DNA from 2 places in the Solibacillus sp. iso_87 genome. Region 1 is predicted to be linked to the other one. Evidence: predicted binding sites of a transcription regulator. Region 1 holds the regulator's gene; the other holds the start of a gene.
The links. The regulator LexA, encoded in region 1, represses DNA repair genes until DNA is damaged. The targets are predictions, from matches to a motif close to CGAACATATGTTCG.

Region 1 (8,303 bases):
TTGCAACATCCAATACCGGCAAGTTTTGACGAGATAATACTAATACAGTTGGCGTTGATTTGCTCTCAACAGCTAATTTCCATGCAGCTACAGATTCATTTGCATCTGCAGGACGGATCACTGAAAGATTCGGCATTGCACGTAATGATGCTAAATGCTCGACTGGCTCATGTGTAGGACCATCTTCCCCTACTGCAATTGAGTCATGTGTAAACACGTATGTTACAGGTAATCCCATTAATGCAGATAAACGAATTGCTGGGCGTACATAGTCGGAGAATACAAAGAAAGTACCGCCAAATACGTTTAAGCCTCCATGTAATGCCATACCGTTCAGCGCAGCACCCATAGCAAATTCACGAACACCAAACCAAATATTACGGCCTTCCGGAGTTTCAGCAAAGAAATCGCCAGCGCCTTTAATTGTTGTTTTGTTTGAGCCTGCTAAGTCAGCAGAACCTCCGAAGAATGATGGAGTAGTTTTAGCAATTGCATTGATTGCATCACCAGATGATGAACGAGTAGCTACTGCAGTACCTGCTTCATATACAGGTAATTCAGATGCAAAGTTCTCTGGTAATTTGTTTTCCATTGCGTTTACAAACTGTGCAGCCAGTTCTGGATATTCGTTTTTGTAGCTTTCGAATAATTCATTCCATGCTGTTTCTGCTTGTACACCTTGTACTTCACTTGCAGCTTTAAATGTATCATATACTTCAGTTGGAATGAAGAATGGCTCATGTTCCCAAGCGTATGCAGCTTTTGTTAAAGTAACTTCATCAAGTCCTAAAGGAGCACCATGTGAATCTGCTTTACCGGATTTGTTAGGAGAACCAAAACCGATAACAGTTTTCACTTCGATTACAGTTGGGCCGCCAGTATTTTGTTTCGCTTTTTCAATAGCTGAATTAATTTCCACGATATCTGTACCGTCTGCAACTTTTAAATAGTTCCAGCCGTATGATTCAAAACGTTTTTGGATGTTTTCCGAGAATGACTTTTCTAAATCACCATCAAGTGAAATGTCATTTGAATCATATAGGACAATTAATTTATCCAGTTTTAAGTGACCTGCAAGAGAAATCGCTTCTGCAGCAACACCTTCCATTAAATCTCCGTCACCGCATAGTGCAAATGTATAGTGGTCTACAATGTCTTTACCTGGCTTGTTGTATGTTGCTGCCAAGTGACGTTCAGCCATAGCCATACCTACTGACATTGCAATACCTTGTCCTAATGGACCAGTTGTCGCTTCTACACCAACTGTATGACCATATTCAGGATGTCCCGGTGTTTTTGAATTCCATTGACGGAAGTTTTTGATCTCTTCCATCTCTAATCCGTAGCCACCTAGATGCAATAAACTATATAAAAGCATGGAACCATGTCCAGCTGATAATACAAAACGGTCACGATTATACCAATTAGGATTTTGTGGGTTATGGCGTAAATGCTTCGTCCACAATGTATAGGCCATAGGTGCAGCACCCATTGGTAAACCCGGGTGACCTGAATTTGCTTTTTCAATTGCGTCGATTGATAGTGTACGGATTGCGTTAATTGCTAACTGATCCATCTGTTGTGTCATTATGTGACATCCTTTCCTCGTACGATATTTATACATTTTATAGTGTAGACAAATTTTCACAAGAAAACAATAATTTCTAAAAACGTCCCATAAAATATGTCATACTTTATATGAAATGTGACATATTAATGAAAAGTTGTTAGTTTAAGAATTTCTTCTGTGATTTAATTTGTTTTAATTTTTCAGGTGTCACATCATTGCCTTCTTCATCAATTACTTTCACATGCTCGATTGTATCGCGCATTGTAGTACGGAAAGTATCTAAATATTCTTTGCGCAGTGCTGTACGTTCCTTCGCCTGCTCTTCCGTCAATTTACCTTCTCTCGCTAATTTAGAAAGCTCATTAATACGAGCTAATTTTTCTTTTGATAACATTTGAATCTCACCTTTCTTCCTACCTACTACAAAGGTATAAAAAAAACGACTTGAAAACAAGTGTTTACTCTTCAAGTCGCTCCATATATTCAATATACCTTCTATGTACGGTCGCTTTACTGATAGAAATGCCCAAGCCCGACATAGTCGTAGCAATTTCCGCAAATGTTAAACCTTTCTGGCGAAGCTGAACAATTTCTTCGACAGGCACTTCTTTTCGTTCACGCCCTTCAATATTGCCACGGTTTTTTAAATTATTTTGCGGCTGGTATCCATTTTCTACAGCACGGCGCATTCCCCGGCGGATTTTTGCATTATGCATACGACGCTGATACTCTTCCACAATCGCCAAAATTTCTAGCAGCATTGTATCCATTTCATTTAATACGACAGGACCTGCATCATTCAATGTATATACTGTCGCTTCATATTTTTGCAGTAGGTGAAGCACTGCCATCCGGGCATTCCCTCGCCCTAAACGGGTCTCATCCTGTACAAATAATGCTTTTATGCCGCACTCTTTCATACAGTCAAGCATGTCGAGCAATCCGTCTCGATCAACATCATATCCACTATGCTGATCCATGAAAATCTCCACATCTTTATAGCCGAATGATTTTGCGTATTTTATCAGCTCCTCCTGCTGACGGGCTAGTGATGTTTCTTGTGTATTTTTATCCGTACTGACACGGCAATAAATTACTGCTTTAGTTTTTATCATTGTTCCCTCTCGCTACTTTAATCGATTGCATATCGGAGGATTCATTCAGCTGGGCAATGTATTGTGAATCTTTTTCTACAGGTACAACCAATACTTGTCCTAAAACAACTTTTTCATCCAGCATTCCGTTTTCCTTTTTTACTTCATTGATCCAATCATGCTTAGCCATTTTACCACCATATTGTTCTGCCAACGACCATAAAGTATCGCCATGCTCTATGCTTACGTGTTCGTATAATTCAATATTATCGTCCTGCATCATGAATAAAGCAATCATAAGTACAGAAAATAGTAGAAACATTGATGTGAAGCCATTTAATTTAATTCTTTTCATTAGAAAAACCCTCTTTCGAATGTATGTTCGGAATATTTGTTCTCATAATAATACGAACATATGTTTTTGTCAACCGTTTTTTTCGAACTTATGTTTGCATTCATGTTCGCATACTGCTATACTTACTTTAAGAAAAATAGCATGATAAAGAGGTGAGTTAGTTGACACAAAAAATTTCAAAGCGGCAGCAAGCTATTCTAACTTTTATAAAAGAGGAAGTTCGTGCTAAAGGCTATCCGCCATCAGTTCGCGAAATTGGAGAAGCGGTTGGTTTAGCTTCCAGTTCAACTGTCCACGGGCATTTAGCTCGTTTAGAAAGTAAAGGGCTTATCCGCCGTGATCCTACAAAGCCGCGTGCCATTGAAATATTGGACCAGGAAGAGATGAACATCGCGAAACAAGGTGTCATTCATGTTCCGTTGATCGGTAAAGTTACAGCTGGTCTGCCTATTTCAGCAATCGAGGATATTCAGGAATATTTCCCGTTGCCGGATGCTTACGGTTCACCGGAAGAGGAATTGTTTATGCTTGAAATTATGGGAGAATCCATGATTGAAGCCGGTATTTTAAATGGGGATTATGTTATCGTTAAAAAAACGTCTACTGCGAACAATGGAGAGATTGTCGTAGCAATGACGGAAGACGATGAAGCGACTGTCAAGCGCTTTTACAAAGAAAAAACTCATTTCCGTCTACAGCCTGAGAATAGCTCGATGGAGCCAATCATTGTCGACCAAGTTTCTATCTTAGGTAAAGTAGTCGGCCTCTATCGAAATATCCATTAATCATAAGCTTGCCATTCTAATAGAATCGGCAAGTTTTTTATTTTCAAAATAAAAAGCCCAGCCGTGAACGACTGAGCCTTTCATTATTTATTGCATGCTTCTACAAAACTATTAAATAAGCGCTGTGCATAAACATCCCCGTTCGGAGCCAATTCTTCCGGATGCCATTGCACCGCGACACAATATGGATGCGATTCATGTTCAATCCCTTCAATAATGCCGTCCTTAGCAATAGCCGAAACTACGAGCCCTTCTCCGAGCTTTCCAACCGATTGATGATGAAATGTATTTACACGGAATGAGTCATCTTTAAAAATCTCTTTAAATTTAGGTGTCTTTACTTCAACGGTATGTGCCAATTCCCCACGCTTTGAAGGTTGTTTATGTAAAATTGTATTTTCTACTTGTGAGGGTATATCCTGAATGATCGTTCCCCCAAATGCGACATTCATAATCTGTTGTCCGCGGCAAATACCGAGAACAGGCATTTGTCTTTTATAGGCTTCATTCACTAATAAAAGATCGCTGTCATCACGTTTTCGTACAACACTTCCGATATGACGGTGCGGTTCTTCATTAAACAACAATGGATCTATATCCGCTCCACCAATTAATACGAGGCCATCAATTAGATTTAATAATGCATCTACGTTTTCTTCTGTAGCATTGGGTATACAGATTGGAATACCTCCCGCTTGTTCAATCGAAGTTAAGTATGCGTTGTTAATATCCAATTTCTTGTCAAAATCATACATTGTAAATCCAATAATCGGTTTCATTCTTTTTATCCCCTTATTATTTATAGATAATTCCAATAATTTAAATTATACTATTTCGTTACACTAAATGACTACAAAAATAAAAAGGATTGCATAATCGCAACCCTTTAATCCTTAAACCGTTTCCATTTGTTTTATAAAATACCGTTTAATTTCTTTCCAGTTATGAACACGCATGAAACCTTCTTCTGACCGATTGTACGGCATCGAATACAATATGCCTGTTCCTTTAAATGCTGCGAGTTGGCGTGGGCTGTCATCAATTAAATAATCGGTATGTATTACCGCTTTATTTCCGCAAAACACAATGTTCTGTGTTTTAATAAAGGGTAAATGCTCCATCAACCAATCGTATTTTGCTGTAAATGATCCCGGTACATCCATTGCAGCTGTCGCAATAAAAATTTCATAATGCTCCTGCAGTTCTTGAATGACTTCTATTGCATCTTCATCCAGTACTTTTAAATCTCTGAAATAGTCTGGCTCATTTAATAAAGCAAATAATTTTTTCGCATCTTCTCGAGGCAAATCACGCTGTGTCGTCAGAAGAAACTCTTCATCTGTATAATTTGTTCCGAAATTCTCGTTATATGTAACACGTAATTTCGAATAAAAGTCAGCTAGCACCTGGTCCATATCGATAGCAATACTTTTTTTCATGTAATAAGCCTCCTTGAAATTTCCTAATTTTAGTTTATACAATTATATTGTGAAAAAACAAGGTATAAATCTTTACAATTAACAACGTACATATTTACGTTTAAAACCGATTCGCCCTTTTTCCACCTGTTTTTCAATTTCCGCATAAGCATGAAGCAGACCCGGTTTTTTTCCTTCCCGTTTCGTTTCAATTGGTCCGATTTCATTAGCAATTTGCACTGCCTCATCATGTAAAGGTTTAAATGAAACACCGACTGTCATAACAAAATTGTTCATAGCCACTTGTGTACGCTGCGGTGCTTGACGAATATTTTGTTTTACATACTCAAGCATATCCATTAACTTTTCCTTTGAAAATTCCTCATCTCTACGATTTCCGAGAAGCCAGCAGTAACAATGCCACCCTGCCGACATTTTCAGGTCCTCACTACTGGCAATCCATTTATCGCTTACTTCTTGCGCAATATCGGATTCCGACAATGTCACCGCAACAACATAATCGGAAATCATATAGAAATAGGCTTGCTCGATCCAGCGGTCATAATCTTCCTCGGTCATTGCTTTCGGATCCGCAATAATTCCTGCAAAATACATAGCATCATAGTTGCCTGTAGCATAGAGCTGTTCAGCCAGTTCCTGATCTATTTTTATTTGTTTTACGAACGGTTTCATCGAGCCAATCGTTACACCGAACACCGGCTCCTTTGCCCCATTGGACATATAAATCTTTTTTGTCCGTTCTTTTCCAAGTGCTTCTAATTCTTGCATCATTGTATCGAGTTTCATAATTTCCTCCTTCTATATTATTAAAATTATTTGTCTCTTACTATTATATGATTTAATCGCCCGTCATAACTAGCATTCTTTCCAATAATCGGCTTACTAGTTATAATTTTCATTTTAAACAGTTACGGCAAATATACGGCGACAAACACTCAAGCTTCATTGTCCTTTTATTGTTACCCGCACTTTGAAATTTAATAAAAAATTGGCAATTTATTTAACCGAATAATAAAACAACCTCTGAACAGAATAATCTCAGGAGGTGATATTGATGTCAAAAAATAAAAACAACATCAATAATAAAAACGTCGAATTCGGTATGGAAACGGACGTTAATCAAGTAAAGCAGCAAAACCAAAAAGCTGAAGCTAAAAAGCAGCAATCTTCCGGTTTGTTTGCAAACAGTGGTTTACAAAAGCAATCAAGTTCCTTGAATGCTGAATTCGGTATGGAAACTAACGTAAACCAAGTGAAGCGACAAAACCAGCAAGCTGAAGCCAAAAAACAACAAGCTTCTGGATCGTTTGCGAATAGCGGTTTACAGAAAAACTTTTCTTCCATGAATGCCGAATTTGGCATGGAAACAGATGTTAATCAAGTAAAACAGCAAAATCAGCAAGCTGAAGCTAAAAAGCAACAGTCTTCCGGTTTGTTCGCAAACAGCGGTTTACAGAAGAAGCTTTCTTCAATGAGCGCTGAGTTTGGCATGGAAACAGATGTTAACCAAGTGAAACAACAAAACCAGCAAGCCGAAGCTAAAAAACAACAAGCATCAGGTCAATTTGGTAAAAACAAATTCCAAAACGGCAATAAATAAAAATATTGAACCGGCAATTTTTATTGCCGGTTTTTTGTTATCAATTATATTGGTTATAATTTTAAATAATATGTATATATACACAAAAAAGAGCCGGAGTTTTCACCCCAGCGCTTTCTCTTAGTACATTTTCATATATTGGTCGCGTTCCCACTGATGGACAGTTGAACGGTACATATCGAACTCGATTTCTTTTGCTTCTTTAAAGTTAGCATAGATATGGTTGCCTAATGCTCGTTGAATAACTTCATCTTTTGCAAGTAAGTTTAAAGCGTCGTCTAAAGCTGCAGGCAAGTTATCGATGCCGTTTGCTTTGCGCTCTTCTTCGCTCATTACATAAATGTTGCGGTTAATTGCTGGTGGTGGCGTTGATTTTTTGCGAATCCCTTCCAGACCAGCCTCTAAGATTACTGCCATCGCCAAATATGGATTTGCTGATGGGTCTACCGAACGAACTTCTACACGTGTTGAAACTCCACGAGAAGAAGGAATACGGATTAATGGTGAACGGTTTTGTGCAGACCATGCTACATAACATGGTGCTTCATAACCTGGTACTAAACGTTTATAAGAGTTTACAGTCGGATTTGTAATTGCAGTAAAGCCTTGAACATGGTCAAGTACACCTGCCATGAATTGCATCGCTGTTTCAGAAAGACCTAACTCAGTAGACTCATCATAAAATGCATTTTCTTTTCCTTTAAATAATGAAACGTTGAAGTGCATTCCTGAACCGGCTTCACCGAATAAAGGTTTTGGCATGAATGTTGCGTGTAAGCCGTGTTTGCGTGCAATTGTTTTAACAACTAATTTAAATGTTTGGATATTGTCGCAAGCTGTAATAGCATCCGCATATTTAAAGTCAATTTCATGTTGTCCCGGTGCAACCTCATGGTGAGATGCTTCAATTTCAAAGCCCATTTCTTCTAGTTCTAATACGATATCGCGACGGCAGTTTTCACCTAAATCTGTCGGTGCCAAGTCGAAATATCCGCCGTGGTCATTTACTTCTAAGCTTGGCTCGCCTTTTGCATCCAGTTTAAATAAGAAAAACTCCGGTTCTGGCCCTAAGTTGAAATCTGTGAATCCTAGCTCTTCCATTTCCTTTAATACACGTTTCAAGTTGTTACGTGGATCGCCTGCAAATGGTGTGCCGTTTGGATTGTAAATATCACAGATGAAACGTGCTACTTTCCCTTTTTCAGCTGTCCATGGGAAAATCATGAATGAGTCATAATCCGGATATAAGTACATATCTGATTCTTCAATTCGTACAAAACCTTCGATTGATGAACCATCAAACATCATTTTATTGTCCAATGCTTTATCTAGTTGGCTTACAGGAATTTCTACGTTTTTAATTGTTCCTAAAATATCTGTAAACTGTAAACGAATGAATTTTACTTGTTGTTCTTCTACTAGACGTTTAATATCGCCTTTTGTATATTTGCCCACTAAAT
Region 2 (8,303 bases), 920 kb from region 1:
TCTCTGCCCCACAGCCTCATGAAATGAGGTATCATTATATGCAACGTTTCTGGAGAAAGTTGCCGCAGCATGGCCAGATCGCAATTTTCGACCGTTCCTGGTATGGGCGGGTATTGGTGGAGCGCATAGAAGGGTTTGCTGAAGAAGCAGAGTGGAAACGCGCTTATGAAGAAATTAATAGCTTTGAGAAACAGCTGACAGATGAAGATTATATAATGATTAAATTTTGGATCCATATCGATTCGGATGAACAGCTTAAACGTTTTAATGAAAGAGCAGCCGATCCGTATAAATCATGGAAATTGACAGCTGAAGATTGGCGGAACCGTGATAAATTTAATTTATATTTTGAGGCAGCCGATGAAATGTTCGAAAAAACCGATTCGGAAAACGCTCCTTGGCACTTAATAGCAGGGAACGACAAAAACTACGCACGTGTTCAAGTACTAAAAGAAACAGTTGCCCATATAGAAAAAGAAGTTACAAAACGGGGCATGAAGCTTACAAACATTTTCGAAAAGGTTAAAGAAACAGTTGTAGATAAAGAGAAAACGGAATTTATAGATATAAAGCCAGAGCCTGTAAAATCAATAAAGAAAAAGTTGAAAAAACGGTAGGCAAGCTTTGAAATGAAATGAAGGTGGTTCAATGAAAAGCTTATTCAAGCTATTTCACAAGAAGGAGGGTCCAATGGTTCGACTTATTGGGCAACAATGTTCGCTTCGCACATTTACCCCGTCCGATGCGAAAGGGTTGGCAAAATTATTAAGAGACAATAAAATGTATTGGTCCGAATTTGAACCATTACATCGCGATGAATTTTACACAGAACAAGTACAGTATAATAAGATTTTGGAAAGCGTACATTTGCTGCAAACAAACCGGGAATTTTCTTTCGGAATTTTTTACAATGCGACAGGTCAATTAATCGGGCATATTTCACTCTATTCAATTAAACGTTTACCTTATTCAAGCGGTTTTATCGGCTATTCAATGGATGAGAATTTCACAGGTAGAGGAATTGTGACCGAAGCGGTACGTCTAGTTATGGAATTCGCTTTCATAACATTGAATCTTCACAGAATAGAGGCATATGTTGCACCACCAAATTCAGCTTCCATTCGAGTATTGGAAAAGTCGGGTTTTACAAGGGAAGGGTTATTGCGAGAGCTGTTGTATATAAACGGAAAATGGGTCGACCATTATATGTACGCCATTTTGCAGCGGGAATATAAAGGGACGACAATATAAAAAAGCGACAGTGTTCATTATGAAGAGCACTGTCGTTTATCATTTATTATTTATTTTTGGTCAACTGTGCCGTCCGTTACCAAATCCAGCTTTCCTGTTGCAGGATCGATAATAAGACCATGTACAGGAACACCTTTTGGCATTAGCGGATGTGTTCTAACTAAATCAACACTCTTTAATACGCTTGTTTCAACATCCCCAAAACCGCATAACCATTCTTTTAAATCAAATCGAGCGTAATTGATGACATCAATCGTTTCCTGTTTAATCCCTCGTTCAAGCATATGACCGATCATTACGTTCGGATCAACTGCACTCATCCCGCAGTCGTAGTGGCCGATAATATATACTTCATCCGCCTGTAATTCATAAACCGCTACAAGTAAACTACGCATAATCCCGCCGAATGGGTGATTTACGATTGCCCCTGCACTTTTTACAACTTTGACATCCCCATTGCGCAAATTCATTGCTTTAGGTAGTAATTCAACTAAACGTGTATCCATACAAGTTAAAACAACAATTTTTTTATCAGGATATTTTGTTGTAGCATACTGCTCATATTGTTTTTCATCTACGAATTTTCCGTTAAACTCTAAAATTGTTTGTAATGCAGACATTTGTTCTTCAAACCCCTTTCGATTCTTTTATATTTTAAAATATTTTTTAGATAATTCAAATAAATGCGCATTAATAAAGTTAAATTTCTACTAAATAGAGAGAAGTATAGCAAGAATCCGCTATCGAAAAAAACAACCACCTTTTAGAGTGGTTGTAAAAAACTTAATGATGATGGTGGCCATCCAATGATTTTTCGTTTGGCGCAAATGTGTTTGCCTTTGAATCTACTATAACAGAGTCGTGTGATTGTAAACCAATACGTAAATACATAATAAACATAAATAAGAATACAAGAAGTATTACCGTAAATCCTAACACTACCGTATAGTAGTCAGATAAGAACGGATAATGGTGATCAAACATTATAAAAACTCCTCTCTATTTTAGTGATAACAATCATTAACCAATTATAACCTAAAAAATTGGAACATTGTAGGGTAATTTAGTTAGTTAATGTAGAAAAAATTGTAAATATGGCGACATCTTAAAATTTTATTTATTGCTAAAAGACGGATTCTATCTTGCTATTAAAATGCCCAGTTCCCATTACGGAAAACTGGCTCAGCTTGTCCATTTGTAGTAATTCCGTCAATATTCATCTGTTCAGAGCCGATCATGAAATCGACATGTGTAATACTTTCATTTAAACCGTTTGCTTTTAACTCATCACGTGACATTGACTTTCCGCCTTCGATACAAAATGCATAAGCGCTGCCGATTGCCAAATGGTTAGATGCATTTTCATCGAATAATGTATTGTAAAATAAAATATTCGATTGTGAAATTGGAGAATGGAATGGAACAAGTGCTACTTCTCCTAAATAATGTGAGCCTTCATCTGTAGCAACAAGATTTTTTAACACTTCTTCACCTTGCTCGGCCTCTACTTTAACAATGCGCCCATTTTCAAATGTAAGTTTGAAGTTGTCGATAATATTACCGCCATAGCTTAATGGTTTTGTACTAGATACATACCCGTTTACACCATCTTTATGCGGTACTGTGAAAACTTCTTCAGTCGGCATATTTGCCATGAACTCTTCGCCTTTTTCGTTGATACTGCCTGCCCCGCACCACAAATGTCCTTTAGGAAGCTCAATCGTCAAGTCCGTCCCAGGAGCTGTATAATGCAATTTCGCATAGTTTTTATTGTTTAAGTAATCAACTTTTTCATGCAAGTTGTCATTATGCTGTGCCCAAGCTTCTACTGGGTTATCCAGATCCGCACGTGTCGCTTTAAAGATGGCATCCCATAATGCATCTAATTGCTTTTCTTCCGGTAAATCCGGGAATACTTTACGAGCCCATTGTTTTGATGGAGCTGCAATAACCGTCCAGCTAATTTTATCCGACTGAACATATTGACGGTATTTGTTTAATGCAGTGCCTGAAGCCTTCTGGAATGCTGCAATTCGTTTTGAATCAATCCCCGACAGTAAATCCGGACTTTGAGATACGATGCTCATAAATGCCGCACCTTCCTCAGCAAGCCATTCACGCTCCTGTACTTTCCAAGGAGGGAAGAAGTCGAAAGAATCTTCCGGTGCCAACTCATATCGAGCACGTGTAATTTGATCATCTGTATAATCTACAAATACTTGTTTAGCTCCAATTTCATAAGCGATTTTTGTCACTACTTGTACAAAAGGTGCCGATTCGATAGAAGCAGCAATATACAAATATTGATTCGGCTGAATATTGACACCGATTTTTACTGCTAGTTCTGCGTATTTCGTTAAATTTGCTTCGAACATAGAATTCATTGATTCATTCCTCCAATAATTTTCTTAAAAATTAGTTAATTCCTGACACATTAATAGTCATATTCGAGCTTAGATAAGAACAATAATGTGTCAAAAATAAAAAAATCTTCTTATAACTAGTGTAAAGGAAGTTAATAAAAATTTAAATATACCGAAATAAGAAAAGACATCGTAATTTGGAGGTACTATATATGGATATATCATCAGTTGTTGGGGTTATCATCGCCTTTATCGCCCTGTTAGTCGGGATGTTCTTAAAAGGCGTTACACCGGAAGTGTTAATAAACCCTGCTGCGATTTTAATTATTATTTTCGGTACGATTGCTGCAGTTACAATCGCTTTCCCGATGAAGGAATTAAAAAGGATTCCAAAGCTATTTAAAATTTTATTTTCAGAAACAAAACTCGCAAGTGATATCGACTTGATCAAAATGTTTTCACAATGGGCAGATTTAGCTCGTCGTGAAGGGTTATTGGCATTAGAAGGCAAAGCAGCTGAGATTGAAGATCCGTTTTTAAAAAATGGTTTAACATTAGCGATTGATGGTCAAAACGCAGACTATATTCGCGATGTATTAACAGAGGAAGTTGAAGCGCTGGAAGACCGCCATGCAAGTGGAGCAGGCATTTTCTCGCAAGCGGGTACATATGCACCGACACTTGGGGTATTAGGTGCAGTAGTAGGTCTTATCGCTGCATTAAAAGATATGTCTGATATTGATAAATTAGGTCATGCCATTTCAGCGGCCTTTGTTGCAACGTTATTGGGTATTTTCACAGGTTACGTTTTATGGCATCCATTTGCCAACAAGCTAAAACGCAAATCTGCTGTAGAAGTTAAGCAAAAGCTGATGATGATTGAAGGGATTTTATCCGTACTTGAAGGTGAAGCGCCTCGTGTGATCGAGCAGAAGCTGGCTTCATATTTAACGATGGAAGAACGTAAGCAAATTACCGAAAGCGGGGCGGGTGGCCTTGGCAAAGAAGCGTAAAAGACATAAAAAGCATGAGGAGCATATTGACGAGTCCTGGTTAGTGCCTTATGCAGATATATTAACTTTATTATTAGCGTTATTTATTGTACTTTTTGCATCAAGCTCAGTGGATGAGAAGAAATTAGAGCAAATGTCAGCAGTATTTAATAATATTTTTACCGGTGGCACAGGTGTAATGGACAACTCATCTGTCATACAACCACCTGATAATTCAACAACAGGGTTATCCAAATATATGGAGGATCAGGAACGCCTGCATGAAACGCAAAACCGTGTGGACGAGTTTATCGCGATTAATGAACTGGAAGATCAGTTTGAAACGAAAATGACAGAAGAAGGATTATTGATTACAATCCGGGACAGTATTTTATTCGATATGGGGCGAGCGGATGTAAAAGCGGAATATGCAACAATTGCTGACGAGCTTGCTCAACTATTAATGTTTGATCCACCGCGTAATATTGTCATTACAGGTCATACAGATAATGTACCGATTAAAACACCGGAATTTGATTCTAACTGGGATCTGTCAGTTATGCGTGCAGTAAATTTCATGAAGGAAATCGTTTCGGGCAATGAAGGACTTGATTCCAAATACTTTAGTGTTAAAGGCTTTGGAGAATTCCAGCCAATTGCTACGAATGATAATGAAGAAGGCAGAGCTAAAAACCGCCGTGTTGAAGTGCTCGTACAGCCACGTATAGCAGAAAATGGCGATATAATTGTAGAATAGTAAGAAAGCTGTCCAGAAAGGGAACCTTCTGAACAGCTTTTTTTATTAAAATTCATTGCTCATAAAAGAAGAAAGTACTTCCATACTACTGGATGAAAAGATTTAGTATTAATTTGACAATGGGTAAACAAAAGTTTATAATTATAAACAAATGTTTGATTCGAGGTGATAAAGTTGAATGAAAAGGAAAAATTAATTTTTCAATTAATAAAAAGGAATCCCTACTTATCACAACAGGAAATGGCGGAACAGCTTGGAATGTCCAGGCCGGCGCTTGCTAATATGATTTCTTCGCTTATAAAACGAGGGGAAATTTTAGGGCGTGCCTATGTTTTGCCGGAAAAAAATCAAATCATTGCAATTGGTGGTGCCAATATCGATCGTAAATTCACTATTGAGCAAAATGTCCAATTAGGGACTTCCAATCCTGCTACTGTTACAGAATCTGTAGGCGGCGTAGCCCGTAATATTGCAGAAAACTTAGGGCGATTAGGCAACCGTGTTTCACTGATTACTGTAATGGGTGAAGATCATGATAGTGCATTTATTGAACAAAATTGTAAGAGTATGATGAATGTAGATTTAGTAGAGAAATTAAGCGATTATAATACAGGTTCTTATACAGCAGTACTTGATAATATGGGCGAACTGGTAATATCGATGGCAAATATGGCGATTTATGATAAGTTGTTGCCGAGTGTTTTAAAAAAGCACGAAGCAATATTACAAAATGCCAGCTGTATTGTCATTGACTTAAACAGCCCGCTAGAAACAGTAGAATATATTAGGACATTCGCAATAGAGCGTAATATCGCATTGGCGGTTATCCCTGTTTCGTCACCAAAGATGAAGAATTTGTCGCAGGACCTGCATGGTGTCCGTTACTTTATTTGCAATCGTGATGAGGCGGAAAGCTATTTAAATATAAAGCTGGAAACATATAGCCATTATGAAAAAGCTGTTAGCATGTTGTTGCAAAAAGGAGCGGAGCATATTGTGCTCACTTTAGGCGAGCATGGAGTAATGGTAGGTAACAAAGGTAATGTAGTACATTACAAGGCAATTGCAACTAGAAATATTGTCGATGTTACAGGTGCCGGAGATGCATTTGTCAGTGCCTTTTTACATGGTGTATTAAACGATGAAGAGCTTGAAGAAGCGATCCAGCTCGGATTGGTAAATGCATCAAAAACATTGCAATCGGATAAAACAGTTCGTGAAGATTTAACAAAAGATAACTTACTTGAATGGAGGAATTTATAATGGAACAATATTTATCATATTCACAAGAGGTATTAGAAGCTAAAGAGAAAGGCTTACCAATCGTCGCATTGGAATCTACAATTATTTCACACGGTATGCCATATCCACAAAATGTACAAACAGCTCGTGAAGTGGAACAAATTATTCGTGATGGCGGTGCTGTACCAGCAACAATCGCATTAATCGATGGGAAAATTAAAATCGGTTTATCCGATGAAGAATTAGAAATGTTCGGTAATGCTCAAGGTGTAGCAAAGACAAGCCGTCGTGATATTGGCTATTTACTTGCAACAAAAAAAATCGGTGCAACAACTGTAGCCGCAACTATGATCTGTGCTGAGCTTGCTGGTATTGAATTATTCGTAACAGGCGGGATTGGCGGAGTTCACCGTGGCGCTGAAACAACAATGGATATTTCTGCAGACTTGGAAGAGCTGGCAATGACAAATGTAGCTGTAGTGTGTGCAGGTGCAAAATCGATTTTAGATATCGGCTTAACATTGGAATACCTTGAAACAAAAGGTGTACCGGTAATCGGTTACGGAACAGATAAATTGCCTGCATTCTATGCACGTGAAAGTGAATTCGATGTAAATATCCGTGTTGATTCTGCAGAAGAAACAGCCGCAATTTTACGCGCAAAATGGGATCTAGGTTTACGTGGCGGTGCATTAATCGCAAACCCAATTCCAGTAGAAGATGCTATGGAATCAAGCGTTATCGACGGAATTATTGAAAATGCATTAAATGAAGCGAAAGAACAAGGTATCGCAGGCAAAAATGTAACACCATTCCTTTTAGGCAAAGTAAAAGAGCTGACAGAAGGTAAATCATTGGATGCAAATATTGCCCTTGTTAAACATAATGCCCGTGTAGGTACAAAAATCGCTGTCGAATTAAATAAATAATTAATATTTCCTGGGGAATAGGAAATGAAAAAAAGAAGCTTGTCGAATTAATCGATGAGCTTCTTTTTCACATTACACATTTGATGTTATTTACGAAGGGCGCCTAATTCTGCTACGATGGCATTCATTTCGCTTGGGCTAAATGAATCGCGTTTCATAACCATTTCATATAAATATTGTAGATCTTCGTATTTTTCTTCATCAAATGCAGTAGACTGCATAGCATCAACATTTACCATACGAAGTTTTTCTTTAATTTGCTCGATCATATAGATTACATTTTGCTGCGACGGATTTGATAAGTCCATAATTTGTGTGCCCTACCTTTCAATGTTTACAAAAATATCATTTCATGCAACCATCATCTTGTCAACAGGTTAAAGTTTACTGAATACTTTTAATAATATCGAACATTCGTTAAAATACAAATAGATAAGTTTTATGAAAAATTATTAGGGGAATACGAAAGCATATATAGGAGGAGAAAAAATAATGAAAAGTAAACTATTACCTTTTATAGCGATTGGAGCCGTAACTGGTGCAGCAATTAGTATGTTGGACAAACAAACTCGGGAGCATACTGTAGAAACAGCAAAGAAAGCAAAAGATACAGTAACATACTATGCTGAAAATCGGGATGAATTAATGGCATTGGTAGAAACAAAAATGGAACAAGCACAATCATTGTATGGGACAGTAAATAATGGTGTCCAATCTATTATGCAAAATCAAAATGATATTAAAGAATTACCTGCTACAATTCAAAGTA

Region 2: a site for LexA is predicted at 5,508-5,521, ahead of AC0VXV_RS17425 (carbohydrate kinase). Genes of this name have one in related genera too.

The regions. Positions count from the first base shown of each region.
Region 1 is NZ_CM149656.1:2,477,984-2,486,286, forward strand. Features, by position in the region: gene tkt (transketolase) at 1-1,588, opposite strand, end outside; gene AC0VXV_RS12615 (DUF896 domain-containing protein) at 1,728-1,964, opposite strand; gene AC0VXV_RS12620 (YneB family resolvase-like protein) at 2,029-2,685, opposite strand; gene yneA (cell division suppressor protein YneA) at 2,672-3,019, opposite strand; gene lexA (transcriptional repressor LexA) at 3,181-3,804, shown strand; gene AC0VXV_RS12635 (gamma-glutamyl-gamma-aminobutyrate hydrolase family protein) at 3,888-4,583, opposite strand; gene AC0VXV_RS12640 (5' nucleotidase, NT5C type) at 4,698-5,243, opposite strand; gene AC0VXV_RS12645 (DNA alkylation repair protein) at 5,322-6,029, opposite strand; gene AC0VXV_RS12650 (gamma-type small acid-soluble spore protein) at 6,298-6,843, shown strand; gene glnA (type I glutamate--ammonia ligase) at 6,964-8,298, opposite strand.
Region 2 is NZ_CM149656.1:3,397,945-3,406,247, reverse strand. Features, by position in the region: gene AC0VXV_RS17460 (polyphosphate kinase 2 family protein) at 1-617, shown strand, start outside; gene AC0VXV_RS17455 (GNAT family N-acetyltransferase) at 691-1,251, shown strand; gene AC0VXV_RS17450 (beta-class carbonic anhydrase) at 1,302-1,871, opposite strand; gene AC0VXV_RS17445 (hypothetical protein) at 2,035-2,235, opposite strand; gene AC0VXV_RS17440 (aminopeptidase) at 2,400-3,635, opposite strand; gene motA (flagellar motor stator protein MotA) at 3,827-4,627, shown strand; gene motB (flagellar motor protein MotB) at 4,611-5,363, shown strand; gene AC0VXV_RS17425 (carbohydrate kinase) at 5,538-6,626, shown strand; gene AC0VXV_RS17420 (pseudouridine-5'-phosphate glycosidase) at 6,626-7,534, shown strand; gene AC0VXV_RS17415 (DUF1128 domain-containing protein) at 7,621-7,842, opposite strand; gene AC0VXV_RS17410 (YtxH domain-containing protein) at 8,027-8,303, shown strand, end outside.